Regions from separate parts of the Streptomyces sp. NPDC018947 genome, predicted to be linked through region 1. Evidence: riboswitches for the same ligand, from Rfam matches in the RefSeq annotation. Region 1 holds a riboswitch; each other region holds the start of a gene.

Region 1 (5,012 bases):
GGCCGGTTCGCGGCCGAGCCAGTGCAGCGCGGCGCCCGCCCCCGGACGCGTCGCCGTCCCCTCGTACACGGGCAGTTCACCGGTCTTCAGCGAGTCCTTGTACTCCGCCGCCCCCCGCCCCATGTCGAGCGTGCCGACGCCTTCCGCGGCGGCGGCCTCGGCCATCCGCAGGTGCAGCACCAGCCCAGGCGAGTACTTCGCGAACTCCGGGTCGTACGCGGGGAACCAGCAGGCGAGGACCGACGCCGAGCGCAGCCCGAAGTGCGCGGCGACGGGCCGGCCGCCCGCGTAGAGCACGGACAGTGTGCCCGTGCACTGCGGCGCCCGGGTCTCCGCGAGCCGCCCGACGAGCCGGGTGATCCACTCCTGCGCGAACCGGTCCCGCCGCCCCGTCCTGCGGTACTGCGCCGACTTCCACTCCATGAGCGTGCGCAGCGCCGCCGGGTCGCGCTCGTCGAAGACGAACCGGACGTCCCCGACCTGGCGCCCCAGCCGGCGCTCCTTGGCGAGCGTCGTCTTCAGGAACTTCGGTGACTGGGCGCGCAGCACGTTCTCGTACGCCTCGTAGCCCTTCTCCACGTCGATGACGTAGGCGGTGTGCTCCTCGGCGGCCCAGGGCAGGAACAGGCCCTGCTCGGCCTCCAGGTTGTCGAAGGCGAGGCTCGACAGGGAGCAGGCCCGCAGCAGCCGGCGGGTGTCCGGCACCAGCCCCGGCCGCAGCACCGCTCCCTGGCAGTCCGAGACGCCGAGCCCGATCGCGCGGCCCGCCCCCAGGGGCCCGCGCTCGTACGGGAGGAAACCGGCCGCCTCACCGGCGTCGTACAGGACGGCCACCCGCGCCCGCGGCCGTACCCGGCCCACGGCGAGGGTGAACTCCGGTTCCATGAACGGGTTGCGCGGCGACGCCGACCCGGCCCGCAGGGCGCGCCAGTGTTCCCGTTCCCCCTCGCCCAGTTCCTCCGGCCTCAGCACGCGTACACGTCCGGCGCTCAACCCGACCCCCCGATCAAGTCCCCCTGGTCAACAGGAAGGTACCCCCGGGGTCAGTCCGCGGGGTAGAAGGCAGACCATGTTGTTGCCAACTGGTGCACAGGCCTTTAACCGCCTTTAGACGGTGTTGCGTCAGGATTCGGACACCTGCGAACGTCCTCGTGCGCAACCGGTCGTGGGGGAGTCCGACAGGTGCGGTGTCCGTATTCTCTGATCATGGACCGCACCGCATATTCACTCGTCGCCACCGACCTCGACGGAACGCTGCTGCGAGGCGACGACACCGTCTCCGACCGGTCGCTGGCCGCGCTCGCGCGGGTGACCCGGGCCGGGGCGCGGCACCTGGTGGTGACGGGGCGGCCGGCACCGAGGGTGCGGACGCTGCTGGAGGACCTCGGCTGCACCGGGCTCGCGGTGTGCGGCCAGGGCGCGCAGGTCTACGACGCCGGCGCGGACCGGATGCTGTGGTCGGTCACCCTGGACCGGGAACTGGCCGAGACGGCGCTCGGCAAGATCGAGGCCGAGGTGGGCCAGGTGTACGCCGCGGTCGACCAGGACGGCGTCGACGGGCTGACGCTCATCGAGCCGGGCTATCTGATGCCCCATCCGACCCTGCCCGCCGTCCGCGTCGAGCGGCGCGACGAGCTGTGGGCCGAGCCGGTCAGCAAGGTGCTGCTGCGTCACCCCGGCCTGTCCGACGACGAGCTGGCGGCGACGGCGCGCGCGGTGGTCGGTTCCCTCGCCACGGTCACGATGTCGGGGCCGGGCACGGTGGAGCTCCAGCCGTGCGGCGTCACCAAGGCGACGGGGCTGGCGCTCGCCGCCGAGCACCTGGGCCTGACCCGGCGGCGGACGATCGCCTTCGGCGACATGCCCAACGACATCCCGATGTTCCACTGGGCGGCGCACGGGGTCGCCATGGCGGACGCCCACCCCGAACTCAAGGCGGTGGCGGACGAGGTCACCCTCACGAACGAGGACGACGGCGTGGCCGTCGTCCTCGAACGCGTCTTCGGAGCCGGTTAGGACCCGCCCGGTGGGGGCCGGTCACGGCTCACTTCCTGGTGGTACGGCTCAGTACGCGCCGAAGACGTTGTCGATGGAGCCGTAGCGGTCGGCCGCGTAGTTGCAGGCGGCGGTGATGTTGGCGACCGGGTCGTACGGGTCCCAGGAGGTGCCGGCCACGTGGTAGGCCCGGAAGGTCGGGTCGATCACCTGGAGCAGGCCCTTGGACGGGGTGCCGTTGATGGCGTTGATGTCCCAGTTGTTGATGGCGAGCGGGTTGCCGGACGACTCGCGCATGATGTTGCGGTGGATGCCGTCGTACGTCCCGGGGATCCCGTGCTGCGCCATGACGTCGAGCGACTCGCGGATCCAGCCGTCGAGGTTGTCCGGGTACGTCGTCGCCGCCGTGGTGGCGGTGGTCGCGGCGGCCGGGGTGGCGGCGGACGCGGTGGCGGCGCCGACGAGCGGCATGGCGAGCACGGCCGCGCCGGTGCCGGCGAGGGCCAGCTTGCGGGCGAGGCGAGCGGTCCGGGTGTGACGGTTCTGACCGTTGGCAGGCATGTGTGTGTCCCTCTCCTACGCCTGCGAGGTGAGCTGTCGGGTTCGGGCGGGGAGGTGCCCGGCCGCGCCCCGAAGGGCACGGCTTCACCCCGAGCCGCTCCGGTGGTGACCGGTGCGGCGACTTACCTGGGTCCCCCGCTCCTGCCCGCGAGTGTGTCGAGTGGATGACTGAAATGTCGGTGTGTCGTGGCGGTGGCAGGATTCGGCGTCCGCCCGACAGGCCGGGAACGTATGCGAGAGCACATGTCCGGAACAAGTGCAGGAATCACCCGACGGGCGAGTTGACCTTGGTCTGGGGGATTTGGGGTGCTTGATCCTTTGCGGCCGCAAGGGCCAACTGGCCTACGGAGCAAAGGGCCGGCGGCACTTCGGTGGTGGCCGCGTGTGACTGCTGTGGCGTGAGGCAACTCACTGGCCTCAACAAGCTCGGCAAATCGGGCATTCGGGCCAACTGGTGGCCAACCGGCCCTCGGTGAGGACGGCTTCGGCGCCGGGGGTCGTCCGGGCGGTTCCGGCGCGCTCGAGCCGCTCGGCCGGGCCGCCCTTCCCGCGGGTGGTCCGTCCCCGGTGGGGCGCCCGGCGCCGGCGGCTCCGCGGGCGGCTCGCGCCGGTGTTCCGTCGCGCTTCGCGGGCACCAGTGCGCAGGGGAGGGGAAGGGGTGTGGACCGTGCGGGCGAGAGGGCGGGGCGCGGGTGCCGGACGGGTGGCGCTCCCGGGGTGCGCTCCGTCGGGAGGGGTGGTGGGATCTTCGGTGGCGGCTCCCGGCGCGCCGTGTCCTGAATGCGTCCCTGACGATGTCGGTCGATATCTGCTCATATCACCTGATCAAAAACATACCGTGCATGATCCGATACCGACCGGCCTGTAACGGTGGGCGCTAGCGGTGATCGAAACGTGACCGGATACGCTGACTTGAGTGGTGGCAGCGACCTATCGACAAGCCAGGTAATCGCCAGTAGACACCAGCAGACAGGAGACCCCTCGTGACCGTCGTCGGGCCGTTCGGGCTGAGCGTGCGGGACCAGGCTCTGGAAGCCGATGTCCAGACCGGATTGGCGGCCGTCGAGGAAGGGTTGCTTGAGGCAACTAAAAGCGAGGTGCCGTTCATCACGGAGGCCGCCCAGCACCTGGTGCGGGCCGGAGGCAAGCGATTCCGGCCGCTGCTGGTGATGCTGGCGTCCCGGTTCGGTGACCCCTACGCCCCCGGCATCGTGCCCTCGGCCGTCGTCGTGGAGCTGACCCACCTCGCCACGCTCTACCACGACGACGTCATGGACGAGGCCACCGTGCGCCGCGGCGTCCCCAGCGCGAACACCCGCTGGGGCAACTCGGTCGCGGTCCTCACCGGCGACTTCCTGTTCGCCCGCGCCTCCCAGATCCTCGCCGACCTCGGGCCCGAGGCGGTCCGCGTGCAGGCCCTCGCGTTCGAGCGGCTGGTCACCGGCCAGATCCTGGAGACGGCGGGGCCGCAGGACGGGCGGGATCCGGTCGACCACTACCTGGACGTGCTCGGCGGCAAGACGGGCTCCCTGGTCGCCGTCTCCTGCCGCTTCGGCGCGATGATGTCCGGCGCCGACGAGACCGTCGTCGACGTGCTGACCCAGTACGGCGAGCGCCTCGGCGTCGCCTTCCAGCTCGCGGACGACGTCCTGGACATCGCCTCCGACTCCCACGAGTCCGGCAAGACGCCCGGCACCGACCTGCGCGAGGGCATCCCGACCCTTCCCGTGCTGCGGCTGCGCGAGCGGGCGGCCCGGCTGGGGCTCGCCGAGGACATCGCGCTGTGCGAGCTGCTGGACTCCGACCTGAGCGACGACGCCCGGCACGCCGAGGCGCTGCGCCTGCTGCGCGCCCACCCCGCGCTCGAACAGGCGCGGCGCGACACCGTCCGGTACGCGAACGAGGCCCGGGCCGCGCTGGCCCCGCTGCGGGAGTGCGACGCGAAGTCCGCGCTCGTGGAGCTGTGCGACGCCGTGGTCCACCGGGCCGGCTGACGCCTCGGGCGGCCCGCCCGCCCCGGTCGCCCGCACCCCCCTTTCCGTCCGCCGCCACCCCCGGACGGGTCCCCACCCCCTACGGGCCGGGGGAGTCGCCGCCCCTCCGTCTCATCCCGCAGGAGTACGCGGAGTTGAGTCCGGGGTCTGACGCCTGGTCGCGGCCGGTTTGGTCAGATGGAGTCACGGAAAACCACCACTCCTCACCGATTCGGGTGAGAATGGCGGCTCACGGGTGAACACGTGCGAGGTCCCGCGACAGCCGCCGCCGACGACGGAGGGCACACATGGCACCGTTCGATTCCGACGACAACACGACCGCCGGGGAGGGCGAGGCGCCGCGCGCCGGACGGCGCAAGGCCGCGCGGTACGTCGTCCCGGTCGCGGTGATGGGCGTGGCGGCCGCCACGATCGGGCTCGTCCCCGCGCTCGCCGACTCCGGCGACCCGGACCTGCCGAAGG
Region 2 (5,012 bases), on a different contig from region 1:
TCGGCACCGACCAGCTCACCGGCGACCGGGGCGTCGCCTCGGTCACCGCGGCGACCTTCTTCGTCCGCGTCGTCATGTCACCGTTCGCGCACCCGCTGTTCACGGTGCTCACCGGCATCGGCTTCGGCATCGCCGCCCTGCGCGCCGACGGCCGGCACCCCGTGCGCCGTGCCCTGCTCCCGGCGTCCGGCCTGCTGCTCGCGATGGGCATGCACGCCCTGTGGAACGGCTCGGCAGCGCTCGGCGAGTACGGCTTCTTCGCGGTGTACGGGGCGTTCATGGTGCCGGCCTTCGGCCTGCTGACCTGGCTGGCCATCTGGACCCGCCAGCGCGAACTGGCCACCGTGCGCGCCGAGCTGCCCGTCTACGCCGTGGCCGGCTGGCTGGCACCGGCGGAGCCGTTCGCGCTGGCCTCGATGCGGGCGCGGCGCATCGCGCGGCGGCACGCACGCCGGCACGCGGGGAAGCCGGCGGCGCGGGCGGTGGCGGAGTACGAGGCGTACGCGACCTCGCTGGCGTTCCTGCGGCAGCGGGGCACGCGCGGCCGGGCGGGTGCCGACTACGTGGTCCGGGAGCGGGAGCTGCTGACCGAGCTGTGGCGCCGCCGGGAGGTGGCGCGCCCGGCGCTGGACCACGCGGCCCGCGCCACGGCACCGCCCGCCCCGCGGACCGTACCGCCCTGGGCGGCCTACGGGGCGCACCCGGCGCCCCACCCGTACGCCCCGCATCCGCCCTACGCCTACGCCTACGCCTACGCCCCGTACGTCCCGCCCCCGAACCCGTACCGGTCCTAGCGTCCGCAAGGGTCGTGGCGACCGCGGCGCGGAACGCCGCTCAGGCGGACGCCTCCGTCAGCCTGAGCACCTCGGCCTCCGTCAGCTCCAGCTCCGCCACCCCGAGCAGCGCCGGAAGCTGCTCGACGGTCCGCGCCGACGCGATCGGCGCGGCCACCGTCGGCTGGGCGGCCAGCCAGGCCAGGGCCACCGTGGCGACCGGCACGCCGTGGGCCTCGGAGATCTCGTCCAGGACGGTGAGCACGCGACGCCCCCGCTCGCTCTCCAGGTGCGTGGCCGCGCCCCCCGCCCGGGGGCTGTCGACGGTGGTCCCCGGCCGGTACTTGCCCGTGAGGAAGCCGGACGCCAGGGCGTAGTACGGGACGGCGGCGAGTCCGGACCGCTCGGCGAGGTCGCGCAGCCCGCCCTCGTACGTGTCGCGCGACACCAGGTTGTAGTGGGGCTGCACGGCCACGTACCGGGCGAGGCCCTCCCGGTCGGAGAACTCCAGGGAGGCCGCCAGCCGCTCGGGGGAGATGTTGGAGGCGCCGATGTGCCGCACCTTGCCCGCCCTCACCAGCTCGTCGAGCGCGCCGACGATCTCCTCGACCGGCACCTCGGGCTTGTCGAAGTGGGTGTAGTAGAGGTCGATGTGGTCGGTGCCCAGGCGGCGCAGGGAGGCGTCGGCGGCGGCCTTGATGTTGGCCGCCGACAGGCCGGGGTACTCCGGGTGCTGGCTGACCTTGGTGGCGATCACGACGTCGGCGCGGTTGCCGCGCGCCGCGAGCCACGTGCCGATGAGGGTCTCGGACTCGCCGCCGCTGTTGCCGTCGACCCACGCGGAGTAGGAGTCGGCGGTGTCGACGAAGTTGCCGCCCGCGGCGGTGTAGGCGTCGAGGACGGCGAAGGAGGCCTCCTGGCCGGCGGTCCAGCCGAACACGTTGCCGCCGAGGGCGAGCGGGAAGACCTCGAGGTCACTGGAGCCGAGTTTGCGCAGAGAAGTCATGCCCTACGACAACGAACGCGCCGCACCGGCTCATTCCGGAACGGCGCGGAGGATCGCGCGGACCGGCAGCCCTGACGTCGGGGGGTTGTCGTCAGGACCGCCGGGGTCTCGGGTACGCGCCCCGGCTCCGGGAGGGAGCCGGGCGGTGGTCAGAGGCTGAGGCCCTTGCCCATCAGCCATGCGGCCGGGTCGACGCCGCCCTCGGCGCCGCCGACGTGGACCTCGAAGTGCAGGTGCGGACCGGTCACGTTGCCGGTGGCGCCCACGCGGCCGATGACGTCACCGGTGCTGACCTTCTGGCCCACGCTGACGTTGATCGACGACTGGTGGCAGTACCAGAGTTCGGTGCCGTCCTCGAGGGTCAGGACCGTGCGGTAGCCGTAGGAACCGGCCCAGCCGGCCTCGGTGATCGTGCCCGTGTGGACGGCCTTGATGAGGGTACCGGTGGGGGCGGCGAAGTCGAGGCCGGTGTGGTGGCCGGAGGACCACATGGAGCCGGCCTGACCGAAGGTGGAGGTGATCGTGTACGAGGAGGTCGGCAGCGTGTACTGCCTGGCCAGTTCGGCGAGCCGCTCGGCCTCGGCCTTCTTCGCGGCTTCCTCCTCCGCCTTCTTCTTGGCGGCGGCGGCCTTCTCCTCGGCCTCCTTCGCCGCCTTGGCGGCGGCCTCGGCGGCCTCCTTCTCGGCGGCGGCCGCGGCCTGCGCGGCGGCCTTGTTCTCGACCTGGACCTGCTGCTGCTCGGCCTGGGCCATGATGCGCTCCCGCAGGGCCTCACCGGCGTCGGTGGTGCCCTCGGCGGTCTCGGCGGAGGTCACGAGACTGCTGAGCGGGGTGGCGGAGCCCTCGGGCTCCTCCGGCTCGTCGTCGGAGATGAGCGAGCCGACGTTCGGCAGATCGGGCATGGAGATCGGCACCGGCGGCTTGCCGGTCTGCGCGCTGGCCATGCCGCCCGCTCCCACGGCCGCGATGACGCCGACGCCGAGGACGGTGGAGCTGCGGGCGAGTCCGCCGCGCTGCTTGGCGACGCGGTGCCTGCCGCGTACGGGACGGACGGACTCCGCGGTGGGATTCCACTCCTCCCAGGGGCCCTCTTCGGCGCGGTGGAGGTCGTAGCCGAAGGTCTCGGTGTCGTGCCGGGAGGGCATGAACGGGGCCTCGGGGACAGGGCGGTTGGACGCCACGTGGGCGCGCTCCTTTCCTTCCTTCCGCCTACCGGGTTAGCTGACGGGTTCGGAGCAGGAAGGTCTCCTACGCGCGTAACCGGACCGTGTCTCCACGGCGGTGTACGCCCGATTCACCCCAAGGTGGTGGTTCCCCGGTTCCCTCACGGGATTCGGCGCGTGCGCACGGAGCCGCCTTCTGTGACGGCTGGGACGACCGCGCTGCGTTATCGAACGTTAATAGAAGCGAGGCGTGGATTCCAAGCCGTTCCGGCTGATCATTAAGTCTTCCGGCCGGAACACAAGGCTCACGACCAGTCAAAACGGGGCGAGTTGACCACGTTTCAGGCCACTTCCTCAAACCCGTTCTTTCTGATGGTGTGTCAGTTGTTATGCGGAGGGCGGTCGCGCCGTCACCACCCGTGACGCTGATCAAGGTCGCCGGGGCAGGGGCGCCGTACGGCGAGGAGCGCCATGTCGTCCGCCATGCCGTCCCCGGAGTGCCGGCGCACGTCGTCGGCGAGCGTGTCGAGCAGATGGGCCGGGTGCCGGAAGACGCGGCCGGCCAGCCTGGCTTGGGGGTCGTAGAACCGGCCGTGGGCGTCACGGGCCTCCGACAGTCCGTCGGTGTGGAGCAGCAGCGTGGCACCGCCGGGGAACCCGGTCTGCTCCGCCCGGTCGGGCCACACGCCCAGCTCGCCCATCCCGAGCGGCAGCGCGGAGTCCCGGGCCTGGAGCGGGCCGACGGTGCCGTCGGCATGGAGCAGCAGGGGCGGCGGATGGCCGCGGTTGACGATGCGGACGACGCCGTCGCCGTGCGGGAGTTCGGCGAGGACGGCGGTGGTGAACCCCTCGAAGGCGTCCAGCCCGTCCCGCCGGGTGCCCTCGCGCGCCAGCGCCCGCTCCAGCCGCTGCGCCACCGCCTCCAGCGTGGCCTCCTGCTCGGCGGCCTCCCGGAACGCCCCGATCACCACGGCGACCGCGGCGACCGCGCCCATGCCCTTGCCACGCACGTCCCCGACGATCAGTCGGACGCCGTACGCGCTGTCCTGCACGGCGTACAGGTCGCCGCCGATGAAGGCGTCGGCCTGGGCCGCCTCGTAGCGGGCGGCGATCTCGAAGCCGCCGATGCGGTCGGCCGGTTCGGGCAGCACGGCGCGCTGGGCGGCCTCGGCGATCTCGCGGGCGGAGGCGAGGCGCTCGTCGCTGCGGCGGACGAAGGCGTTCACGAAGACGGCGAGGGCCGCGACCGTGGCGATGGTGATCAGTTCGGTGAGCGAGTCGACGTAGTGGACGACGCCCTTGCCCGCCTGGAGCGCGATGACGGCGGCGACGGCGGCGGCCCCGGTGAGCGCGGTGCCGCGCCGGGAGTAGAGCGGCGCCGCGACCAGGGGCGCGGCCGTGTAGAGGGGCCCGGCGGTGAAGTACCGGGGGGTGAAGAGGTCGTAGGCGACGGCCACGACGAGCAGCAGCACGGGGAGGACGCGCACGAGGCCGCGGCCGTACGCACCCCATCCGGGGCCGCGCGGCGCGGCCGGCGGTACGGGCGCCCGGGCGTGACCGAGCCCCGGGTCGGGCACGGGGTCGCCGGGCAGCCGGCCGCCGGGTGTGGCGTACGGTCCCTCGTCCTCCACCTCACTCGGCCGCACCACCACTCGTCTCCCGCCGCCCCGCACCTCGACGCCGCACACCGTCCCGCCCTCCAGGGTTCCGGGAGGGGGCGCGGGGAGCGAGCCGTGGCGGCCGGTCGGGTGACATGCACGCGGAAACACCGAGGGCCGGAACCCTTTCGGATTCCGGCCCTCGGCCTTCAGTAGCGGGGACAGGATTTGAACCTGCGACCTCTGGGTTATGAGCCCAGCGAGCTACCGAGCTGCTCCACCCCGCGTCGATGAATGGAACAGTACGTCACCCCCGCCGACGGAAGCAAATCGCTTCGGCCGGCGATGCCGCGGGGGCACCGCGGCCCGGCCTCGCGCGGCGTCACGCGGACAGCTCCTGCCGCAGCGCGTCCCGCAACCGCGCCGCCCGCTCGCCGACCTCCCGCGGCCCCAGCGACACCGCGAGGTCCGC
Region 3 (5,012 bases), on a different contig from region 1:
GGGCGCGCGGCCGGTGCCGACGACGGCGACGGAGCCGGGCTGGAGCAGCCGCTGCACCGAACGGGCCTCGGCGCGGTGCTCGCGCGCGTACTGCACGGCGAGCGAGCGGTCGGTCGGTTCGAGGTCGAACTCCAGGCGGACCACGCCGTCCTCGAAGCTCCGCTTCTGGGTGTACCCGGCGTCCATGAACACCTTGATCATCTTGGTGTTCGCGGGCAGCACCTCGGCGGCGAAGCGGCGGATGCCGCGCTCGCGGGCGACGGCGGCGATGTGCTCCAGGAGCGCCGAGGCGACGCCCCGGCCCTGGTGGGCGTCCTGGACCAGGAAGGCGACCTCCGCCTCGTCGGCGGGGGACGACGCGGGCGCCCCGCCGGCGCCGATCCGGTCGTAGCGCACGGTCGCGATGAACTCGCCGCCGATCGTGGCCGCGAGCCCCACCCGGTCCACGAAGTCGTGGTGCGTGAAGCGGTGGACGTCCTTGGCGGACAGGCGCGGGTACGGCGCGAAGAAACGGTAGTACTTCGACTCGTCGGACACCTGCTCGTAGAAACTGACCAGGCGCTCGGCGTCGTCCACGGTGATGGGGCGCACGCGTGCGGTGCCGCCGTCGCGCAGCACCACGTCGGCCTCCCAGTGGGCGGGGTACTCGTGCCGGTCCGACGAGGTCTGCATGGGCCCCAGAGTACGGCTCGCGTACGACAACGGCGCGGGGCAGTCTGTGGAGAAACGGAGGGCCGGGCGGGGGCCGCGGCCGGACAGCCGGCCCGCGCGTCGCACGGCCGTCCGGCCATGGGTCATGATGTGGGAAACTGGTCTAGACAACCCGGTACACCTGAAGGGCAGCAACACATGGCTGAGCGCCGCGTCAACGTCGGCTGGGCCGAGGGTCTCCACGCCCGCCCCGCCTCCATCTTCGTCCGGGCCGCCACGGCCACCGGCGTCCCGGTGACGATCGCCAAGGCCGACGGCGACCCCGTCAACGCGGCCTCGATGCTGGCCGTCCTCGGCCTCGGCGCCCAGGGCGGCGAGGAGATCGTCCTCGCCTCCGACGCCGAGGGCGCGGACGCGGCCCTGGACCGTCTGGCCAGGCTGGTCGCCGAGGGGCTCGAGGAGCTTCCCGAGACCGTCTGAAGCGATCACGCGCCGAAAGGCCCGCCCGGACCACCGGGCGGGCCTTTCGTGCGTCCTTCCGCGGGCGGGCGCCGTGCGGTCGCCCCCGGGGCCGAGAACCGCGAGGCCCCGGCTCGGTGAGCCGGGGCCTCGGACATCCGTACCGTCCGTCGTCAGATGTTCACGCCGTGGGAGCGGAGGTAGGCGACGGGGTCCATGTCCGAGCCGTACTCCGGGCTCGTACGGGCCTCGAAGTGCAGGTGGGCGCCGGTGACGTTGCCGGTGTCGCCGGAGATGCCGATCTGCTGGCCGGCGACGACCGACTGGCCGACCGAGACGCCGATCGACGACAGGTGGCCGTACTGCGTGTACGTGCCGTCGTGCATCCTGATGACGACCTGGTTGCCGTACGCGCCGCCCCAGCCGGCCTCGACGACGGTGCCGACGCCGACCGCGTGCACCGTGGTGCCGGTGGCGGCGTGGAAGTCGACGCCGGTGTGGCTGCCGGAGGACCACAGCGAGCTGCCGGCCTGGTAGGACGTGGAGACGTAGGAGCCGGTGATCGGCGAGACGTAGGTGTTGAGGCGCTTGCGCTCCTCCTCGCGCGCGGCGCGCTCCTTGGCCTCGCGGGCCTCCTTGGCGGCCTCGGCGGCCCGCTCACGCGCGGCTTCCATCGCCGCCTCGCGGGCGGCGGCGTGCTGCGCGGCCTCCTGCTGGGCGGTGGCCTGGGCGTCGATCTCGGCGGCCACGGAGTCGCCGATGGTGACGACGGGGGTGAGACCGGTCTGCTCGGCCTCGGCCTCGGCGGCGAGGGCCGGGGCCGCGAGAGTGCCGACGACGCCGGTGGTGGCGAGGGCCGCGACGCCCGCCGCGTGGGCGGTGGTGCGCTGCATGCGGCTGGGACGGCGGTGCTTCCCGGAGGCGCGCGTGAACGCCATGTAGAGGCTGGTCCTTTCCTTCCCTCTCGCCTACCGGGTTAGCTGACGGGTTCGGAGCAGGAAGGTCTCCTACGGACCCCCTCGCTGCACGCGCGGGCGTCCGATTCACCCCAGGGACGTGATGGGTCCCCGGCTCCCCTGGCTCGCGCCGTACGGGGACTCGGCGATGACTGTCCGGTGCCGCGGGTGCGGCGCACTGCCTGACGGACAGCCGGGACGACGCTAGACGCGGCCGACTTCGATCCTCAAACGCAACAGGGTTTTTGTAGCGCACGCCACAGGACGGACAGGCAGCCTCTCCCTCAATTGGGACAAAAAACGGCCCTGGTGACGCTCGGGTCACCAGGGCCGCCGCACGCGTGCGCCGCTACTCGGCGGCGACGACGGTGACTTCGCCGATGCCGAGGGCCTCGACGGGCTCCCTGATCTGCGCCGCGTCGCCGACGAGGATCGTCACCAGCCGGTCCACCGGGAAGGCGTTCACGACCGCCGCCGTGGCCTCCACGGTGCCCGTGGCGGCGAGTTGGCGGTACAGCGTCGCCTGGTAGTCGTCGGGCAGGTACTGCTCGACCTGGTCGGCCAGCGTGCCGGCGACGGCCGCCGCGGTCTCGTACTTGAGCGGCGCGACGCCCACCAGGTTCTGCACGGCGACGTCGCGCTCGGCGTCGGTGAGCCCGCCCTCGGCGAGGGTGCGCAGCACCGTCCACAGGTCCTGGAGCGCCGGGCCGGTGTTGGGCGTGTCGACGGAGCCGCTGATGGCGAGCATCGAGGCACCCGTGCCGTCGGGCGCGGACCGCAGCACCTGCCCGAACGCCCGCACGCCGTAGGTGTAGCCCTTCTCCTCGCGCAGGACGCGGTCCAGGCGCGAGGTGAGGGTGCCGCCCAGGCAGTACGTGCCGAGGACCTGCGCGGGCCACACGCGGTCGTGGCGGTCGGCTCCGGTGCGGCCGATCAGGAGCTGCGTCTGGACGGCGCCGGGGCGGTCCACGATGACGACCCGTCCGGTGTCGTCGGCGTTCACCGGCGGCACGGGGCGCGGCTCGGCGGGGGCACCGGTCCAGGCGCCGAGGGTCTCGCCGAGCAGCGCGTCGAGGTCGACGCCGGTGAGGTCGCCGACGACCACGGCGGTGGCCGTGGCCGGGCGGACGTGCTTCTCGTAGAAGGCCCGGACGGCGGCCGCGTCGATCGCCGCCACCGTCTCCTCGGTGCCCTGGCGCGGGCGCGACATGCGCGAGTCGGCCGGGAACAGCTCCTTGGAGAGCTCCTTGGCGGCGCGGCGCGAGGGGTTGGCCAGCTCGTGCGGGATCTCGTCGAGCCGGTTGCGCACCAGCCGTTCGACCTCGCTGTCGTCGAACGCGGGCGCCCGCAGCGCGTCGGCGATCAGGCCGAGCGCCTTGGCGAGGCGGGAGACCGGCACCTCCAGGCTCAGCCGCACACCGGGGTGGTCGGCGTGCGCGTCGAGGGTGGCACCGCAGCGCTCCAGCTCGGCGGCGAACTCCTCGGCGGAGTGCTTGTCGGTGCCCTCGGAGAAGGCGCGCGCCATGATCGTGGCGACACCGTCGAGGCCGGCGGGCTCGGCGTCCAGCGGGGCGTCCAGCGACACCTCGACGGCGACGACCTGCTGGCCGGGGCGGTGGCACCGCAGCACGGTCAGGCCGTTGTCGAGGCTGCCGCGCTCGGGCGCCGGGAACGCCCAGGGCTTGGGCTCGCCGGCCTGCGGCTGCGGGTGGAATTCCATCGTGGCGAGCTCGGTCACTTGGCCGCCTCCTCGTTCTCGTCGGTGGCGTCGTTCTCGTCGGCGGAGGCGGTCGGCTCGTAGACGAGCACCCCGCGGTTCTCGGGACGCAGGCGGGCCGCGGCGATCTCGCGGACCTCCTCGGCGGTGACGTCCAGGACCCGCTGCACGGCGGTGAGGGCGAGCTGCGGGTCACCGAACAGGACGGCGTACCGGCACAGTTCGTCGGCGCGGCCGGCGACCGTGCCGAGCCGGTCCAGCCACTCGCGCTCGAGCTGGGCCTGGGCGCGTTCCATCTCCTCGGCGGTGGGGCCCTCCTCGGCGAACCGGGCCAGCTCCTCGTCGATGGCGGCCTCGATGACCGGCACCTCCACGTCGCCGGACGTCTTCACGTCCAGCCAGCCCAGGGAGGGCGCCCCGGCGAGCCGCAGCAGGCCGAATCCGGCCGCGACGGCCGTGCGGTCGCGGCGCACCAGCCGGTTGTAGAGGCGGGACGACTCGCCGCCGCCCAGCACGGTCACCGCGAGGTCGGCCGCGTCGCACGCGCGCGTGCCGTCCTCCGGCAGCCGGTAGGCCGCCATCAGGGCGCGCGCCGGGACGTCCTCCTCGACGACCTCGCGCAGCTCCCGGCCGATCACGTCGGGCAGGGAGCCGTCCCGGGGCGCGGGCTTGCCGTCGTGCCCGGGGATGGAGCCGAAGTACTTCTCGATCCAGGCGAGCGTCCGCTCGGGGTCGATGTCGCCGACCACCGACAGCACCGCGTTGTTCGGCGCGTAGTAGGTGCGGAAGAACGCGCGCGCGTCCTCCAGCGTCGCCGCGTCCAGGTCGGCCATCGAACCGATCGGCGTGTGGTGGTAGGGGTGGCCCTGGGGGAAGGCGAGGGCGGTCAGCTTCTCGAACGCGGTGCCGTAGGGCACGTTGTCGTAGCGCTGGCGGCGCTCGTTCTTGACGACGTCGCGCTGGTTCTCCATCGACTCGTCGTCCAGGGCGGAGAGCAGGGAGCCCATCCGGTCCGCCTCCAGCCACAGGGCGAGCTCGAGCTGGTGGGCGGGCATGGTCTCGAAGTAGTTGGTGCGCTCGAAGCTGGTGGTGCCGTTGAGCGAGCCGCCCGCCCCCTGCACCAGCTCGAAGTGGCCGTTGCCCTTGACCTGGGCGGAGCCCTGGAACATCAGGTGCTCGAAGAGGTGGGCCAGACCGGTGCGGCCCTCGACCTCGTGGCGGGAGCCGAC

The links. Region 1 has a riboswitch for cyclic di-AMP ahead of ACH499_RS21410 (transglycosylase SLT domain-containing protein). Riboswitches for the same ligand answer to the same signal wherever they lie in the genome.
Region 2: another riboswitch for cyclic di-AMP. It lies ahead of ACH499_RS15110 (M23 family metallopeptidase); the one in region 1 lies ahead of ACH499_RS21410 (transglycosylase SLT domain-containing protein).
Region 3: another riboswitch for cyclic di-AMP. It lies ahead of ACH499_RS12395 (M23 family metallopeptidase); the one in region 1 lies ahead of ACH499_RS21410 (transglycosylase SLT domain-containing protein).

Annotation. Positions count from the first base shown of each region.
Region 1 covers NZ_JBIRZD010000011.1:81,236-86,247, forward strand. Annotated here, with positions in the region: gene ACH499_RS21400 (GNAT family N-acetyltransferase) at 1-993, opposite strand, end outside; gene ACH499_RS21405 (HAD family hydrolase) at 1,207-2,016, shown strand; gene ACH499_RS21410 (transglycosylase SLT domain-containing protein) at 2,065-2,556, opposite strand; cyclic di-AMP (ydaO/yuaA leader) riboswitch at 2,560-2,733, opposite strand; gene ACH499_RS21415 (polyprenyl synthetase family protein) at 3,540-4,550, shown strand; gene ACH499_RS21420 (outer membrane lipoprotein carrier protein LolA) at 4,838-5,012, shown strand, end outside.
Region 2 covers NZ_JBIRZD010000007.1:16,596-21,607, forward strand. Annotated here, with positions in the region: gene ACH499_RS15100 (PrsW family intramembrane metalloprotease) at 1-794, shown strand, start outside; gene ACH499_RS15105 (aldo/keto reductase) at 835-1,779, opposite strand; gene ACH499_RS15110 (M23 family metallopeptidase) at 1,929-2,960, opposite strand; cyclic di-AMP (ydaO/yuaA leader) riboswitch at 2,972-3,128, opposite strand; gene ACH499_RS15115 (PP2C family protein-serine/threonine phosphatase) at 3,353-4,588, opposite strand; tRNA gene ACH499_RS15120 (tRNA-Met) at 4,754-4,827, opposite strand; gene ACH499_RS15125 (tetratricopeptide repeat protein) at 4,923-5,012, opposite strand, start outside.
Region 3 covers NZ_JBIRZD010000005.1:108,669-113,680, reverse strand. Annotated here, with positions in the region: gene ACH499_RS12405 (GNAT family N-acetyltransferase) at 1-672, opposite strand, end outside; gene ACH499_RS12400 (HPr family phosphocarrier protein) at 850-1,131, shown strand; gene ACH499_RS12395 (M23 family metallopeptidase) at 1,284-2,048, opposite strand; cyclic di-AMP (ydaO/yuaA leader) riboswitch at 2,061-2,224, opposite strand; gene ACH499_RS12390 (M16 family metallopeptidase) at 2,416-3,804, opposite strand; gene ACH499_RS12385 (M16 family metallopeptidase) at 3,801-5,012, opposite strand, start outside.